2 regions of the Psychrobacillus sp. Z16_25 genome follow, and region 1 is predicted to be linked to the other one. Evidence: riboswitches for the same ligand, from Rfam matches in the RefSeq annotation. Region 1 holds a riboswitch; the other holds the start of a gene.
The links. A riboswitch is a leader RNA that binds a small molecule or an ion and turns the genes downstream of it on or off. The one in region 1 is predicted to bind S-adenosylmethionine.

Region 1 (8,179 bases):
TCACCATGCAATAAACTTACTTGCAAATGGTGGTATGGCTTTCTTTACAGTATTAGATCGGTCCCTTTCGGAAGGGAAAGCAGATACCTTTGCTCATATTGTTTATCCTGACAAAATTCCCCCATGGACTGAGCCTCTATCTGAGGAATCTAAAGTAATTGTTTTGGATGAAATAAGGAAGAACGCTGATTCAACTTCTATTAAAATATACAAAGATCTATTCGATGGGAACTCAGCAAAAGGTATTCCATTATGGTCTAATTACAAAATTGGATTTGAAATTACTCAAAGCTATTTAGAGAATAACCCGGAGACTTCCATTTCTTATTGGACAAGATTATCCTCCAAAAACCTTCTTCAAGATAGTGAGTATAAAGATTTACTAAAGTAAGGTGGGCACGATAGAGAAGGAATTTGCACATGAATTCATGTCTAAAAAAGGGAAGGAAACACAATGAGGAAATCTGGTTATATAGTTTTATTTTCTTGTTTCTATTTATCAATAATGATAATAAGTAATACAGCATCTGCTACAAAATGGATTGAACTAAAACCACAAGAGGTTGTGGATAGAGCTGAAGTGATTGTGACTGGAAAATATGATTTTACAAGCAAGGAGAAACCGAATAGATTTATCTTTCAAAACCTCGATTTTCACATTAAAAATGTTTATAAGGGAGATGTTTCAGAACAAATTATTACAGCTGGTATTGACCATAATGACGTAGGATGGGCAGAGGGATTTCAGACTGAAGATGGAGAATTTCTTTTATTCTTAGAAACAAGGAAGGATTCTGATTTCCTAGTACCAGTTGGAGGACCAAATGGCATGATTCAAATTCACAACGGAAAAGTGGAGGAATCAGATGAAGAAAGAATAAAATTCTTCGAAGATTACCTAGCATCCCAACCCTACAAAACAATAGAAGTAAAGGCTGAAAAAGATTCTGATAGTCGGAATAATAGTCCGTACCTAGTCTTGTATGTTAGTGCTAGTGTTTTAATTGCCGTGGCAATATTACTTTTACTCTATCGCTATAAGAGGAAAAAGTGAATTTCACTAAAAAACGCTCAGAATAGATACTGAGCGTTTTGTATAGGAACAAGAAAATAAACAGCTCCAACATAGGGCGGAGAAAGTTTCTCTACCTCTTTGATAAGTATTGTACACTATCTTAGCTGTCCTTAAGTCGTTGTTTATTAATCAAAAAGAGGATGCACAAGATCTTTCTTAACAGATATAGACTATTTCTGTATTTTAAATTGTTGATAATCTATTTTTAGTAAGCAACTCTATTGGTTCGGAGCAGCGTCGGCGACTCCTGCTGGAGCAGGGTGGTAGGTAAGACAGCACAGCCACGCGCGTTAGCGATGGGTGCTGGCTTACCTTGTGGAGGGAAAACTAAGAACGTCACATCGTGTGACAACGTTTTCCTGACCAACATCCTGTCGGCCTCCACTCCAAGCGTCCGACGATGCGAAGAACCAGAGGTTCAACAACTCTTCAAATTCAATTGTCTAGCCTCTATTAGTTACTGTGCTGCTTTCCTAGCCAGTGCCTGTTCGTGCTCCTTGTGGATGCGGTGGAGCAATTCTGCATCAGTTAGGATGCGATAGCCTGCGTTTGCGATTGCTTTTGCTCCTTTGATCAGAGCTTCGTTGCCAAGTTCAGACTTTGCAGCTTCTCTAAATTCAATCGTGTGTCCAACTAAATCGTCTGGACCGATTTTAATATGAGGATGTGCTGTAGGGACAGCGTAGCTGATGTTTCCTGCATCTGTGGAGCCTTTTCCTTTTCGTTTTTCTGTGTGTACATGTTCACCAACTGCTTCTAGTTCATGGTGGAGAACTTCATCAAGGACTGAGTTCAAGACAAAGTCCTGTACTTCATTTTGGAAGCGTTCAACGCGAACACTAGAGCCTGTGGCAAGTGCAGCTCCATTAGCTATAGCTCGCACTTTTTCAGAAACCTCTACTGTGCGCTTCCAAGTTTCTGCACGAATGTAGAAGCGGGCAGACGCATATTCCGGAATAATATTTGGTGCGTCTCCACCGTGTGTAATGATTCCGTGGATTCTTACGTCTGAAGGAAGCTGCTGGCGTAATGCATTGATCCCATTAAATAATTGAATGACTGCGTCTAGTGCATTGATTCCTTTATCAGGTGATCCAGAAGCGTGAGCTGCTTTTCCGTAGAAATGAAAATCTAGAGGATCTACTGCTAGTGATTCTCCTGTTAGGGAAGTTTTTGCAGAAGGGTGAATCATGATAGCGACATCTACTCCTTCTAAAAGACCATGCTTTACAAAGCTACCCTTTGCACTTCCGTTAGGACCGCCTTCTTCAGCGGGAGTCCCTAATACAAGTACACGCCCACCAGTAGAAGGTAAAACCTCAGCTAATGCGATTCCCGCTGCTACGCTTGTTGTTCCAATAATATTATGACCGCATGCATGGCCGATGCCTGGAAGAGCATCATACTCTGCTAAGAATGCTACTGTAGGACCTTCTTTTCCAGAATCCTTTACAGCATAGAAGGATGTTTCATGACCAGCTACTGCAGTAGTTACCTCAAAGCCTGCCTTTGTTAAAATCTCTACATGCTTTGCGCTTGCGAAAAATTCTTGATTGCCGATTTCAGGTTTTGCATGGATCTCTTGACTCGTTTGAATATACAGGTCTTTATTTTCCTCGATAGATTTTGCGATTAACTCTGTTGCTTCAATAACTGTACTCATGTAGTTTCCTCCTTTAATTTGTTGGGCTATATGATAAGTTGATTTCGTGCTGGCTAGACGCTTTACTTGGGAACCAAGCAAAGGCTAGCCAACACTCTAATCAATTGGTTCTAAAAGGTCCCTGCCTACTTAAAATTCTTTATTTTGCTAAATCATTAAACGTATTTTCTAATTCTTCCTTCGTTAAAATTACTAATGACGAACCGCCTTTTGTATCCTCTTCTACTGCCTGTTTAATGTCTTCCTCTTGGTATAGCTCGACGATACGTTGGTATACCTCATTATCTTTGTCTTCAGCTCGAGCAGCTATGATGTTCACGTAAGGGTAGATAGATTCACTTTCGCCAGCCTCTTTGTAAATTGGATCCTCACCAGGAGAGAAACCTGCTTGACCAGCGACACCGTTATTGATAACAGAGGCAGTAACGTCTGGTAAAACTCGTGGTGTTTGCTGAGCTGTCATTGGGATGATTTCTAAGTTTAATGGGTTATCGATAATCTTAGATGGATCTCCGTAAAGTCCAAAATCGTCTGCTAATGTTATCAAACCAGCCGTCTCTAATAATCGAAGTGCACGAGCTTGGTTAGATGGGTCGTCAGGGATTGCAATCTTGTCTTTTGCTTTGATTTCACTAACGTCCGTAATTTTTTCTGAATAAAGTCCAAGCGGTGCAAACATAGTAGAACCAATTGGAGCTAAGTCATTGCCACTTTCCTTTACGTAAGAAGCTAGGAAGGAAATATGCTGGAATGCGTTTAAATCAATGTCTCCTTCAGCAAGTGCGTTGTTAGGAAGGGTATAGTCTGAGAATTCCTTTAGCTCAATTTCAATTCCTTCTTTTGCTGCTTTCTCTTGAAGGATTGGCCATTGGACACCGTCAGAACCGTTTACCCCAATGATGACCTTCTTTTCGGAAGCTGATGAGCTGCTACAAGCGGATAAAACAAGTGCTGTAATTACTGCAAATAGTAGTAAGCTAATTTTTTTCATGTCAATCTCTCCTTATCGTCTTAAGAATTTTTTCGATAATGTATTTCCAATCCATTGGGCAAATTGCACAAGTATAATTAAAATCAGTACAGTGACGATCATGACACTTCCGTCAAATCGTTGATAGCCATAGGTCATTGCCACGTGTCCAAGTCCACCTGCGCCAACTGTTCCTGCTACTGCGGAGAAGTCGATTAAGCTGACGGTAGTGAATGTAAGACCTAGAATCAGTGGACCTAGTGCCTCTGGAATTAGCACAGTAAAGATAATACGTAGTGGGCTTGCTCCCATTGCCTGAGCTGCTTCAATTACACCGGGATCGATACTTACTAAATTGTTCTCCACGACCCTAGCTATGGAAAAGCTGGCTACAATGGTCATCGGGAAGATGGCACCTGCTATTCCGATCGTTGAACCGACTACTAATCTAGTAAGCTGCGAAATGGCAACTAAGAAAATAATGAACGGGATCGGTCGAATGATATTTATCAATAAATTTAGTAATTGAAACAAAAACTTATTTTCTAAAATATTTTTCTCACGAGTTACAAAAAGTAGTAGACCAATACTGATTCCTAGAATAGAGGAAAAAATCAGTGTCACAATGACCATGATGATCGTTTCGCCAGTCGATTCTAAAATCGTTGGCCAAAATGTCGTCCAATCAACCTTCATTTGGTGTCACCTCCTGAAGTTCTACAATGGTTGTTAATTCATGAATGGCATCCTTTATTCCCTGCGGGTCTCCTTCAAAGGAAATGAGTAGATTTCCGAATAGCTTTTCCTGCAGCTCTCGAATAGAGCCGTAGACGATGTTAAAGTGTACGCGGTGTTTTTGCGTAACCTGGGAAAGGATGGACTGGTTTGTAACATCCCCTTTAAAGATGACCTGATATAATTTTTTCCCACCGTTCTCTCGCCACTCCTGTAACACAGTAGGGGAGGGGAGATCCTGCTGGACGGATTGGATAAACCGTTTGGTGGTCGAGTGCTGAGGGTTTGTGAATACATCGAAAACGTCCCCTGTTTCAATCACCTCGCCGTCTTCCATGACAGCCACCCTATTACAGATAGATTGAATAACATGCATTTCATGAGTGATCAGCAAAATAGTAATCCCAAATTCCTTGTTCACTTTTTTTAGTAGCCTTAGAATATCAGCCGTAGTTTCTGGGTCTAGTGCAGAGGTTGCCTCGTCACAAATCAGAATATCGGGAGAAGTTGCAAGTGCACGAGCGATTCCTACACGCTGCTTTTGACCACCTGATAGCTGGCTTGGAAAATCCTTTGCCTTGCTTGTTAGCCCGACAAAGCTCAGCAGTTCCTCTACTCGTTTGTCTATTTCTTGTTTTTTTAGACCGGCAAGCTTTAGTGGATATGCTACATTTCCAGCTACAGTACGAGAATGGAAGAGGTTGAAGTTTTGAAAAATCATCCCGATGTTTCTTCTTCTCGTTCTTAAATCCTTAGAGGAAAGGCTGTTCACGTCTGTGTTTTGAATAAAAACGGAACCCTCTGTAGGACGCTCTAGCATATTCACTAAGCGAAGCAGCGTGCTTTTTCCTGCACCGCTGAATCCGATAATACCGAAAATATCTTCTTTCTCAATGGAAAGAGAGACATTCTTTACAGCGTGCACCTTTCGTTTTCCAAGAAGAAAGGTCTTTGAAACATTTTTGAATTCAATCATGGGATCCCTCCTAGAATCATACTTCTTCAAACAACGTAGCCATCTTACTTTCCAGGAAAGAGACTTGATTAGAAATGTGCTAAATGCCTTATTATAATTGGGCAAGACCTCGATGGGGTCTGGCACGGAGTAGGAAGTTAAACAAAAAGAGCTCTCTTTTCTTATCAAATAGACAAGAAAAAGAGAGCTCTTCAAAAGATTTGAAAAACCATCTCTCTCATCTCTCAAGCTAAGCTTGCAGGAATTGGCACAGTGTTCAAATTTGAACCTGTTGCCGAAACGTCATTGGGCCTGTCCCTCGGTTTCTCTGGATAAGAAAGTGATGCGCTATGTAATTGTTGTAAGAATTGATTATAACTTTAAACGCTTTAGTCAAACTAGTCAAGTTATTTTTACTATTAATTTTATTTTGAATATTAATATCGTTTTGATGTACTATAAAAAAATAAGGCTATAAATTGCTAAAACACCAATAGTTCCTAGTACAACAGTCATGGCATTAGAAAAAATAAAAGCCAAAGAAAAAGCTACTATTGCGCCTATTAATCCAAATAAGTAATTTCCTTCTTGGATATAAAGAATGGCTGGAAAGATTAATGCCCCTAACACGGCATAGGGGATATTTGCTAACACGCCAGACACGATAGGAGGTAGTTCCCTGCCTTCTAAAAATGTCAAAGGGAACGCACGTGGGATATATGTAACAATGGCCATGCCAAGGATGGTCCACCAATACCAATCACCCATATTAAGACTCTCCTTTCACGATGGGTCTTGCTTTTTTGGAATAAATCAGTTCAATTAGGATAGAAGCTGCCAGCGTAGCGATTAAAATGGACCAGCCTGTAGATAAGAGTTGTGTCCAATAAAAAAAGCCGTTGATACTTGCGGCAGTTAAAGCTAGCATGACCACCTTTCTATTGCCTTTCATGGAGGGCACTAGAAGTCCGATAAACATGGCATAGAGTGCAACGGACATCGCAGCTTGAAAAAATAACGGCAGATTGGCTCCAATGACATGTCCAACTGCAGTAAAAACCACCCAGCTGCTGTATGCGATGAGGATCACTCCAAAGGCGAAGGAGGTTGTGAGCTTTTCTTCTTTACGGGTTGCCAGAACGGAAAAAGCTTCATCCGTGATTCCAAAAGCATATATTCCTTTTATCCATCTTTTTTCCCGATGCATCTTTTCACTCAGTGATGCCGTCATAAGGAAATGACGTATATTGACGACAAATGTATTTAAAACGATTAAAATAGGGTCAACACCTTTCGTCAAAAGCGTCAAAGACATATATTGGGCAGCTCCGGCATAAACGAGTATACTCATTGCAGTGGCTTGCCAGATAGTTAAGCCAGCCGTTTTTGCAAGAAGTCCAAATGTAAGGGCAATCGGAAAATAGCCAATAGCGATATTTACCCCGGCCCTTAAGCCTTTTGAAAAAGTCACAAATTTCTCACCACCTTCATGATAATGAAGAAATTATACTATAAGAAAGTCGTTTTATGTATACACTAAAAGGGAAAGATTAATTACATAGGAATGCGGAGGGAAAAGTATGCCTGATTGGTTTTCTATAGAAAATTTTACACATTTAGCACAGGACTATCGAGCATTAGGGCCGATAATTGGTATTTTACTTCCTTTCTTGGAAGCGTTTCTTCCATTCTTGCCACTCGTTGTTTTTATCGTGGCAAACGTAACAGCATATGGTCTGTTTTTTGGGTTTTTACTAACTTGGGTGGGCTCTGTTGCAGGATCTTATGCCGTCTTTTTGGTCATTCGTAAATATGGACGAGCTAGAGTTTTAAATTTTATTACAAGACATGAACGAATCCAGAAATTAATACTATGGGTAGAGAGAAACGGATTTGGACCGCTGTTCTTATTTATCTGTTTTCCGTTTACCCCTTCTGCGCTAGTGAACATAGTCGCAGGTTTATCAAATATGAAGAAGCATACATACTTTTGGACATTGACGCTGGGTAAACTAATTATGATATTTGTGGTTAGCTTTATCGGTTCGGATATTAAGGCTTTAATCACTCAGCCAATAAGAACAGCAATCGTTATTGTCCTCATTGCGATTCTTTGGTATGTAGGAAAGAGAGTGGAGAAGAGGTTAGACAAAAAGGTAGAGGCAGATTTTCGAAACATAAGACTAGAGAGAAGCCGAAAAAGAGGAGAGAATCTTGAATAAAGAAGTAAAGGAATGGCTATTAGCGATAGTCATTGGTTTAATCCTGGTGTTTGGATTTAAGGCGTTGATTGCGACGAATTATCATATTATTGGCGAATCCATGATGCCCACTCTTTCTGATAAGGACCGAGTGATTGTCAGCAAGCTATCTAGCCTAGAAAGGATGGATATCGTGATATTCCGCTCAGGGGAGGAGGACTTTGTAAAGAGGGTGATAGGGCTTCCAGGTGATACCATTCACTATGAGAATGACCAGCTTTTTATAAACGGTAAGTACATAGAAGAGCCCTTTCTACAGTCCCATCTTGCATATAAGCAGCCAGAGATGAAATTTACAGAGGATTTTGAGCTTCTTGAGCTGACAGGCAGTAAACGAGTTCCGAAAAATAAAGTATTCGTTCTTGGAGATAATCGATTGTCGAGCCTTGACAGTAGGCATTTTTCGTTTGTTGAAAAAGAGGATATTGTAGGTGTCGTAAAAGCAAGATATTGGCCAATATCCGATATGACCATCTATTTACATTCTGAATAATTTCCCTCTACACTCTATGTTTTGTAC
Region 2 (8,179 bases), on a different contig from region 1:
ACTGTGCGGAGAAAAAATTGAAAAGGGAATTATTTATCACAAGGAAGAAGTGTTATACGAGGCGGAGCGCTATACAAAGCTTCATATTGAGGAAAAGCACGGCTCTGTTTTTCAATATTTAATTGGATTGAATAAGAAGGTTACTGGTTTAACAGATCATCAAAATAGCCTGCTAGCTCTCTTTTATGAAGGGAAAAGTGACAAAGAGATTCAGCAGGAGCTCCAAATTGGTAGCGCTTCTACTATACGTAATCATCGTTTTGTATTAAAGGAAAAAGAGCGACAAGCGAAAATATTTTTGACCTTGATGGAGCTGTTAAAGGAAAAGGATCAACATGCCCCAGCATTTCTTGCTCCGCATAAGAATGCAACGATGGTGGATGACCGATACAATATGACGCAGGAAGAGCAGCAAGTGCTTGAGAAAAAGCTATTTCCTCAAGGTGTTGAAGGGATGCTGGTCAAATTTCCGAAAAAGGAAAAGCAGAAGCTTGGTGTCCTGCGAGTAATTATTAAACGGTTCGAAGAAGGAAAAAGTTACACAGAAAAAGAAGTCAATGAGGTATTAAAAAGCATCTATGATGACTATGTAACATTACGCCGCTACCTTATCCAGTATGGATTTTTAGATCGAAAGGACGATGGGAGCGTCTACTGGGTGAAGAGCTGATAAAAAGAGATGGTGTAAGAATATTAACGAATGAAAGTGTAAGGGGATGAATGAGAATGAATATAGAGTGTACGAGATTTAGAGTGAAACCAGGTAAAACAGAAAAAGTAAATGAGTGGTTAGGCTACTTAAACGAAAATATGGAAGATGTTCTGATGACACTCGAAGGCGAGAAAATGTATGTCGAGACGATTTTTCGAGAAATCTTAAACGGAGAAGAGTATCTATATTGGTACTCTGTTCAAGGGACCGACGGAATCGAGGTGGAGGAATCAGAACACTGGATTGATAAAAAGCACCTTGAATATTGGGAAGAGTGTATCGATAAAACATACAAACCGGTTCATTTACAAACAGAAGTAGTAATGATTCCTGAAAAAGTACGAGAGTCTATGAAATAACTATTAGTATGAAGAGGCTTTTTATAGGATGGGGTGGTGAACCGTATGATAAAAGTGATATTTTTTGATGCTGGTGGTGTCTTATTCGATACCCCTGTAAAAGGCGATGATCGAGTAAGATCCCTATTAATGGAAAGAGGCTATCCTCTATCTCGCATTGACGTTGCTCTCAGAAAGGCAAAACAAGTTAAACTACCTTTTATTACAAGTTGGGATACAGAAGAAGCTTATTATAAAGAATATTATGCAACGATAGCTGAGGAGCTTGGTGAACTAGTGCTTGCCCAAGAGTTATTTAATTGCACTCATTATGCTGCCCAATGTGAGCTATATCCAGAAGTAATAGGAGTTTTAGAGGAATTAAGCAAGCATTACAATCTAGCTATTATTTCAAATGCAATGCCAAGTATGGATTGGGTATTTGACCGATTGGGGAACCGCAAGTATTTTGATCCTATTAATCTTTCAGCTTTTGTAGAGGCAGAGAAGCCGGGAGAGGAAATATTTCGCATAGCACTTGATCAAGCGAATGCTTTGGCAGAGGAATGTGTTTTCATTGATGATAAGCTGGAAAATATACTTGGTGCTGAGAGACTAGGCATTCGGACGATTCACTTAGATAGAGGCAAACTAGATTTGATTACCCTATTAAAAGAGTCACGACTCGATTCGTAAAGAAGGATTCAAAGCAGTTCTTATAGAATGAGATTAGGTGATACTTGGAAGTTTCGTTTTGTCTGGAGGGGGGATGTTTTGAAAAGGTCTTATTTTGTAATAGGTATATTAACCGCTATCATTCTTATGTCAAGCCTTCTATATTATAGATATGCTAGTGAGACATATATCTTAAAAAGTGAAGATTTCTCCAAAGAAGATATCGTGATAAAAGAAGAATATCCACTGTATGATGAAGAATCAGCTTCTGTCTTTCTACTGGCTAATCCAGAAAAAATAGGTCTAATCGTTTCTGTGGAAAATAAATGGGGATTGTGGAGTAGTAAGCTAAGATCGATCGCTAATAAACCAGCTGACGAGCAGCTAGTGACAGTGGGGTTTGCCAGAACTACAGAGGAAACAATAGATATAGAGTCCCATATGATGGTTGCCTATTATGTGGATCATCCCTTTGATGTGGAAAGTCCTGCGGAATATGATTTAACAGTCAAATTCATCCCTGTAAATGACCGAACGTTGTTGTTTGCACATGCCGTTAGCAATGGTAATTCCTCTTTATCTTCAGTTGAAATGGTGTCCTATCTAGAAACCTACTATGAATAAGCTTCATCCCAAGAGAGAGCCAAATTATGTCCTCTCTTTTTTTATGGATGAGAAGTCTTTGTTATATCATTAACCGTCAAGAAGGAATATTAGCTCCTCTAATAGAATGAGATGGCGGGGAGGAATGAAAATGAATGATATGTTAGCAATAAATAAAGCGGGCTGGGAAAAATCGGCGGAACGCTTCTTTGGTAGAACGGCACTACCAGATTATGGTCCATATGCACCATCAGAGGATATACTTCAGCTGTTCGGTGATTTGCAGGGAAGAAATGTGTTAGACATAGGCTGTGGCAGCGGACATTCACTGCAGTATATGAGTAGGAATGGCGCAAGTGAGCTGTGGGGACTTGATATGTCAACCAAACAGATAGAGACTGCCACGAATGTACTGGGAGAACAATCGGTAAAAGTGTCATTGTTTGAATCACCGATGGAGGAGAATCCGGGACTTCCAGCAGGATATTTTGATGTTGTCTACTCAATCTATGCTCTAGGCTGGACTGTGGATTTAAAGAAAACTCTATCCAACGTTGCAAGTTATCTAAAGCCAGGCGGGGTTTTCATTTTTAGCTGGGAACATCCTTTACATGATCGGATAACTTATGGAGAAGAGAGATTTTATTTCCAGAAGTCATACAATCAAGAAGGACCGGAATATAACGAGGCGTGGCATAGCGAGGTAATCACATTCCATCGGAAGTTAAGTACATATATTAATACGCTCATAGAATGTGGATTTTCAATCGAAAAAGTAGTCGATGACATTGTTATGCCGGAGGGAGAGACTCCACCAACTAAATGGTATTCCAATCAAAAAGCGGAATTTCTTCCGCCGACCTTTATTATAAAGGCGCGTAAAAATGTATGAATCATTATTGTGACAGTGCTTTGAATCAAATAAAAATTGCGTTAGATAGTGTCTTAGTTATCATGGAACAGCTAACAGAAGAAGAGTTGTCGGTAAGACCATCTTCTGAAATGCGATCGATTCAGGAGCAGCTTGACCATCTGGTAACGATTTGCAAGGCGGATCTCCTTATCGCAACTGGCTATGGGCAGGAAGAGATGAATGAATTCTATTCCTCCGTAAAATTCGAAAGTATAGAGGATTTAAAAAGGGAGGCACTAGAAAACTTTGCGTATCTATCTGCAACCTATAAAGCGTATTCTGAAAATCAGTTGGAGGAGCAGGTAACCTCCTATTGGGGAGCGACCTACACAAAATTTGAATGGCTGCTAGAAATTGTAGCTCATGTCTATCACCATAGAGGCCAGCTTCATGCACAGCTAGTATACGGAATGGGTAAAGAGATAAAGGTATCGTTGTTTGAATAGGGGAATTGGTCTTCTAAGTAGTAGAATATTCTAATTAGTAAGGCGGAGATGGAACAGGGAGTAACGTCTAGAGCAGTAAGAATTGGAAATCGAGTGAGAGTAAAATTGCTCTATCCGAGAATAAATAGCCTCCGAACGAGAGTAAATCAGCTGAATGAGAGTAAATAGCTTCCGAGCGAGAGTAACGGGAAGCCATCCGAGAATAAAGTGTCACCGAATGAGATTAACCACCGCCTAACTGAGAGTAACGGCTGACCCAGTAAGAGGTGGGAAATTGAGTGAGAGTAAATAGCCTCCGAGCGAGAGTAACGGCCAACCCAGGGAGGTGGGAATCGAGTGAGAGTAAATTCTCTTTATTCGAGAGTAAAGTAACCCCGAACGAGAGTAAATTGGCCGAATGAGAGTAAATAGCCTCCCAGCGAGAGTAACGGGAAGCCAACCGAGAATAAAGTATCACCGACTGAGAGTAACCATCGCCTAAATGAGAGTAAAGGGTGGCCCAGTAGGAGGTGGAAATCGATCCACCAGTAGGAAGCGGAAAATCAATAATCCTAGCTGCCCCACCCCTTACTCCAATTAAAAAACTCTGCCGTCCACATAGGCAGAGTTTCATTGTCCAGTGATAAATGTCCTTAGTAATGCTACACGTTCCCTTAGTCTCAGCTTTGCCTCGGTTACTGGTGGTGTCTCGGCAGGAACTACGTCTGCATCCCAACCAAGCCCCTCGGCAATTATCTTGGACCGTTGCAAGTGGAAATCACTAGTGATGATAGTGACAGCTTCCACGTCATCAGGCAGAATCTCCTGAGAGAATAGTAGATTTTCATAAGTAGAGGTAGATTTATTTTCCAGAATGATTCTTTCCTCTTCAATCCCGTGTTCGACCAAGTATTCTTTCATTACAACTGCTTCTTCTATATCCTCATCAGGTCCCTGACCGCCAGAGACTACTAGTTTGATGTGTGGATATGATTGGGCATATTCCAAAGCGGCTTCTAGTCGATAGCGAAGTGCCAAGGATGGGATATTTCCTTCTTTGACTTTTGCTCCTAATACGATTGCATATTCATTTGTGCCATCTGCTGCTGGCTTAAGTCCATCCTCTAGCCATTTGCCAGTTAGTAACCATAATCCTCCTCCAACAAAAAAGGTGATAAAAACGGGTACTAGCACAATCCACCTCATTTTTCTTTTCATGTATGCTCCTTAGGTTGAAGGCTTTTTCTTCTTAATAACAGATGAAAGTGTTCGCTCTTCCTTTTTCATTAGTCGCTGAACATTCTCGCGATGAAGTAGAAGGGCCATCAAGAACAGAAAGCTGGCAACTATGACAGGACCTAATCCGTCTGCTACCCAGAAAGATGCTGCTACGAAAACGATATAAAATGCAAAAACTCCGATTAATAAATAGTCCGTTATAATAGTGATTGCTATAAGTAGCAGTAATGCGGCAAGCCCTACCGGCCAATGCAATGCAAGTAATACTCCGATAATGGAAGCAGTACCTTTTCCTCCTTGAAAGCGTGTGTAAATAGGAAAGTTATGTCCTAGGATTACAGCAGCCCCAGCTAAATAGAGTAAAAAATCTAACTGTGCAGGAGAAAAAATCTCTGTATATTGAGCAAACAATCGAACGCCGATGATCATAACGGCGCCTTTTAATATATCGATTACCCCAACAAGAATGCCATATTTCCAGCCAAGTACAATGGTTGCGTTAGATGCACCAGAATTATTTAGGCCTTCCTTTTTAATATTCACACCACTAAAAAATTGTGCTAGTTTCGAACCATGAATTGACCCAAGAAGATATCCGATGAAAAGAGTTGCAACTCCATATACCCAAATACTCATTTTACGTTCCCCCTTTCCAAGGTATTCCTTTTATTAAACGAGTGTAAGAATGAAAAAGTTTCAGAATTTTAACTATTTTCCTTGACGAATAAAAGAAGAGGAGCTAAACTGTGTAACAAGATGGAAATACAAACCAAATACTCTTATCAAGAGAGACCGAGGGAATAGGCCCTACGAAGTCCAGCAACCCCAGTTTTTACTGGAAGGTGCTACATCCTACAAATCCATTTAGTTGGATTTGGAAGATAAGAGGAGGAACAAGTCAAACAGTCCCCTCTTCTCATTACTAGAAGAGGGGTTTTCTTGTTCAATATCCTCTCGAGGCCTCCAGCATTCCATCTAAACTACTAAATTGGAGGAATTCAAATGACTAATCTTCACAAAGAAACATTACTTCTGCACGGTGGACAACAACCGGACCCTGTCACTGGCTCACGAGCGGTACCCATTCACAAAACGACTTCCTATGTATTTAAAGACACGGAGCATGCACAAAACTTATTTGCTTTAAAGGAAACTGGTAACATTTACTCCCGTATTACGAACCCAACAGTTGATGTGTTTGAACAACGTATTGCAGCATTAGAAGGAGGAACAGCGGCTGTCGCACTTTCCTCTGGGATGGCGGCTATTGCTTTTTCTATCTTAAATATTGCAGGAGCAGGCGATGAAATAATTGCAGCTGAGAATTTGTATGGAGGAACATTTAATTTATTTGCCCATACACTCCCAAGGTACGGCATTACCGTAAAATTTGTTGATTCAACCAATCCAGAAAGCTTCCGAGAAGCAGCTACGGACAAAACAAAGGGATTCTTTGCTGAAATAATCGGTAATCCAAGTCTCAATGTGTTGGACGTAGAGAAAGTGGCAAGCATTGCAAATGAGGTGGGAGTTCCATTACTGGTGGATAATACATTCGCGACACCTTATGGCTGCAATCCAATTGAGCATGGAGCTCACGTGGTGATTCACTCTGCAACAAAGTGGATTGGAGGTCATGGAACAACAATCGGTGGAGTCGTAGTAGACGGTGGTAATTTTAACTGGAACTCTGATAAGTTCCCAGGCTTCACGGAGCCAGATGTAACCTATCATGGATTACGTTACGGCATTGATGTACCAGATGTAGCGTTTGCTATTAAGCTGAGAGTACAGCTGTTAAGAGATTTTGGTCCCTCTCTTAGCCCGGAGGCTGCCTTTTCCTTCTTACAAGGATTGGAGACACTTCATTTAAGGGTGCCGAAGCATAATGAAAATGCACAGGAGATAGCTGAATACTTACAACAGCATGAAGGAGTGACATGGGTCAACTATTTAGGGCTTGAAAGTCACCCGACTCATGAGCTTGCAAAAAAATACTTAACATCAGGATATGGCTCCATTCTAACCTTTGGAGTAAAGGGTGGAAAAGAAGCGGGTCGAAAAATCATCGACAATATTGAAATTTGGTCTCATGTTGCAAACGTAGGAGATGCAAAATCGCTGATTATACACCCAGCATCCACTACCCATCAGCAGCTGACTCCAAAGGATTTAGTAAAGACAGGTGTAACCGAGGATTTAATTCGCTTATCAGTGGGCTTAGAATCAGTCGAAGATTTAAAGGAGGCGCTTGGTAGAGTTCTTCTAGAAAAAACAAATGTCCTCTCTAGATAGAATTTTTGTTGTGATTTGGGTTAAAATGGTCTACAATAAGTAAAATAATCAATCGTTGAAAGATTGGAAAATTTACTTCAGTACGATTTGGCTCAGGTTGTACGGGTTCTGAGGAGGAAACATCATGGCGAAAATTAAAGCGGCAATCTTAGGCTTTGGGACAGTAGGTCAAGGTATATATCACATTGTGAATGAAAAACGAGAAGACTTAAAAAAGTCATTGGGATTAGACATTGAAATTAGTGCAATTCTGATTAGAGATCTAGGGAAGGAAAGACCTGAGACACCAGGTGTTTTAGTCACGGATGATTTTGAGGATATTGAGAATATACCGGGACTTCAAGTGGTATTTGAGGCCATCGTGAATGAAGAGCCAGCATATAGCTATCTATGCAGGGCGATTGACAAAGGATGTCATGTTATTACTGCAAATAAAGTAATGTTTTCAAAATACAGCATCCCACTGCAGGAGAGAGCAAAATCTAGAGGAGTGTACGTTGGTTTTGAGGCTACTACAGCTGGAGGAGTACCGATTATTAAGACACTAAAAAACTTACTACAGGTCAATTCAGTTAAGCGTATTCAAGGTATCTTAAACGGAACCTCCAACTATATTCTTACTCAAATGCGTGTGGAAGGAAGCTCCTTTGAGAGTGCGTTATCAGAAGCACAGCTTTTAGGGTATGCGGAAGCAGATCCTTATAATGATATATCTGGTCAGGACGCTTTTCGAAAACTAATGATCTTAAGTGCGCTAGCATTCGGAAAACAGCCTAACTGGGATGATGTACAGGTAATTGGGATTGATCAAATATCCTCTGAGGATGTAGAAAAAGCAAAGCAGGAGGGATACCGCTATCGCCATGTAGCGGAAATAGAACAAGATGAAAACGGGGACCTATATGCCTCAGTTGGTCCACAGCTTGTGGGACCGGATCATCCGCTTTATGCAATTGAAGGAGTAAACAATGCAGTTTCT

Region 2: it holds a riboswitch for S-adenosylmethionine, as region 1 does, so the genes downstream of both, AC1VU3_RS11555 (O-acetylhomoserine aminocarboxypropyltransferase/cysteine synthase family protein) here and AC1VU3_RS05555 (methionine ABC transporter ATP-binding protein) in region 1, are expected to answer to the same signal.

The regions. Positions count from the first base shown of each region.
Region 1 is NZ_JBXEOV010000003.1:208,655-216,833, reverse strand. Features, by position in the region: gene AC1VU3_RS05580 (DUF2268 domain-containing putative Zn-dependent protease) at 1-391, shown strand, start outside; gene AC1VU3_RS05575 (hypothetical protein) at 455-1,054, shown strand; gene AC1VU3_RS05570 (M20 family metallopeptidase) at 1,533-2,738, opposite strand; gene AC1VU3_RS05565 (MetQ/NlpA family ABC transporter substrate-binding protein) at 2,878-3,729, opposite strand; gene AC1VU3_RS05560 (methionine ABC transporter permease) at 3,742-4,404, opposite strand; gene AC1VU3_RS05555 (methionine ABC transporter ATP-binding protein) at 4,394-5,419, opposite strand; SAM riboswitch class I at 5,634-5,737, opposite strand; gene AC1VU3_RS05550 (AzlD domain-containing protein) at 5,855-6,166, opposite strand; gene AC1VU3_RS05545 (AzlC family ABC transporter permease) at 6,168-6,869, opposite strand; gene AC1VU3_RS05540 (TVP38/TMEM64 family protein) at 6,979-7,620, shown strand; gene lepB (signal peptidase I) at 7,613-8,152, shown strand.
Region 2 is NZ_JBXEOV010000010.1:33,043-41,221, reverse strand. Features, by position in the region: gene AC1VU3_RS11595 (DUF2087 domain-containing protein) at 1-670, shown strand, start outside; gene AC1VU3_RS11590 (DUF6176 family protein) at 727-1,071, shown strand; gene AC1VU3_RS11585 (HAD family hydrolase) at 1,117-1,746, shown strand; gene AC1VU3_RS11580 (hypothetical protein) at 1,825-2,349, shown strand; gene AC1VU3_RS11575 (class I SAM-dependent methyltransferase) at 2,474-3,220, shown strand; gene AC1VU3_RS11570 (DinB family protein) at 3,217-3,687, shown strand; gene AC1VU3_RS11565 (YdcF family protein) at 4,297-4,884, opposite strand; gene AC1VU3_RS11560 (glycerol-3-phosphate acyltransferase) at 4,894-5,541, opposite strand; SAM riboswitch class I at 5,682-5,793, shown strand; gene AC1VU3_RS11555 (O-acetylhomoserine aminocarboxypropyltransferase/cysteine synthase family protein) at 5,908-7,200, shown strand; gene AC1VU3_RS11550 (homoserine dehydrogenase) at 7,325-8,179, shown strand, end outside.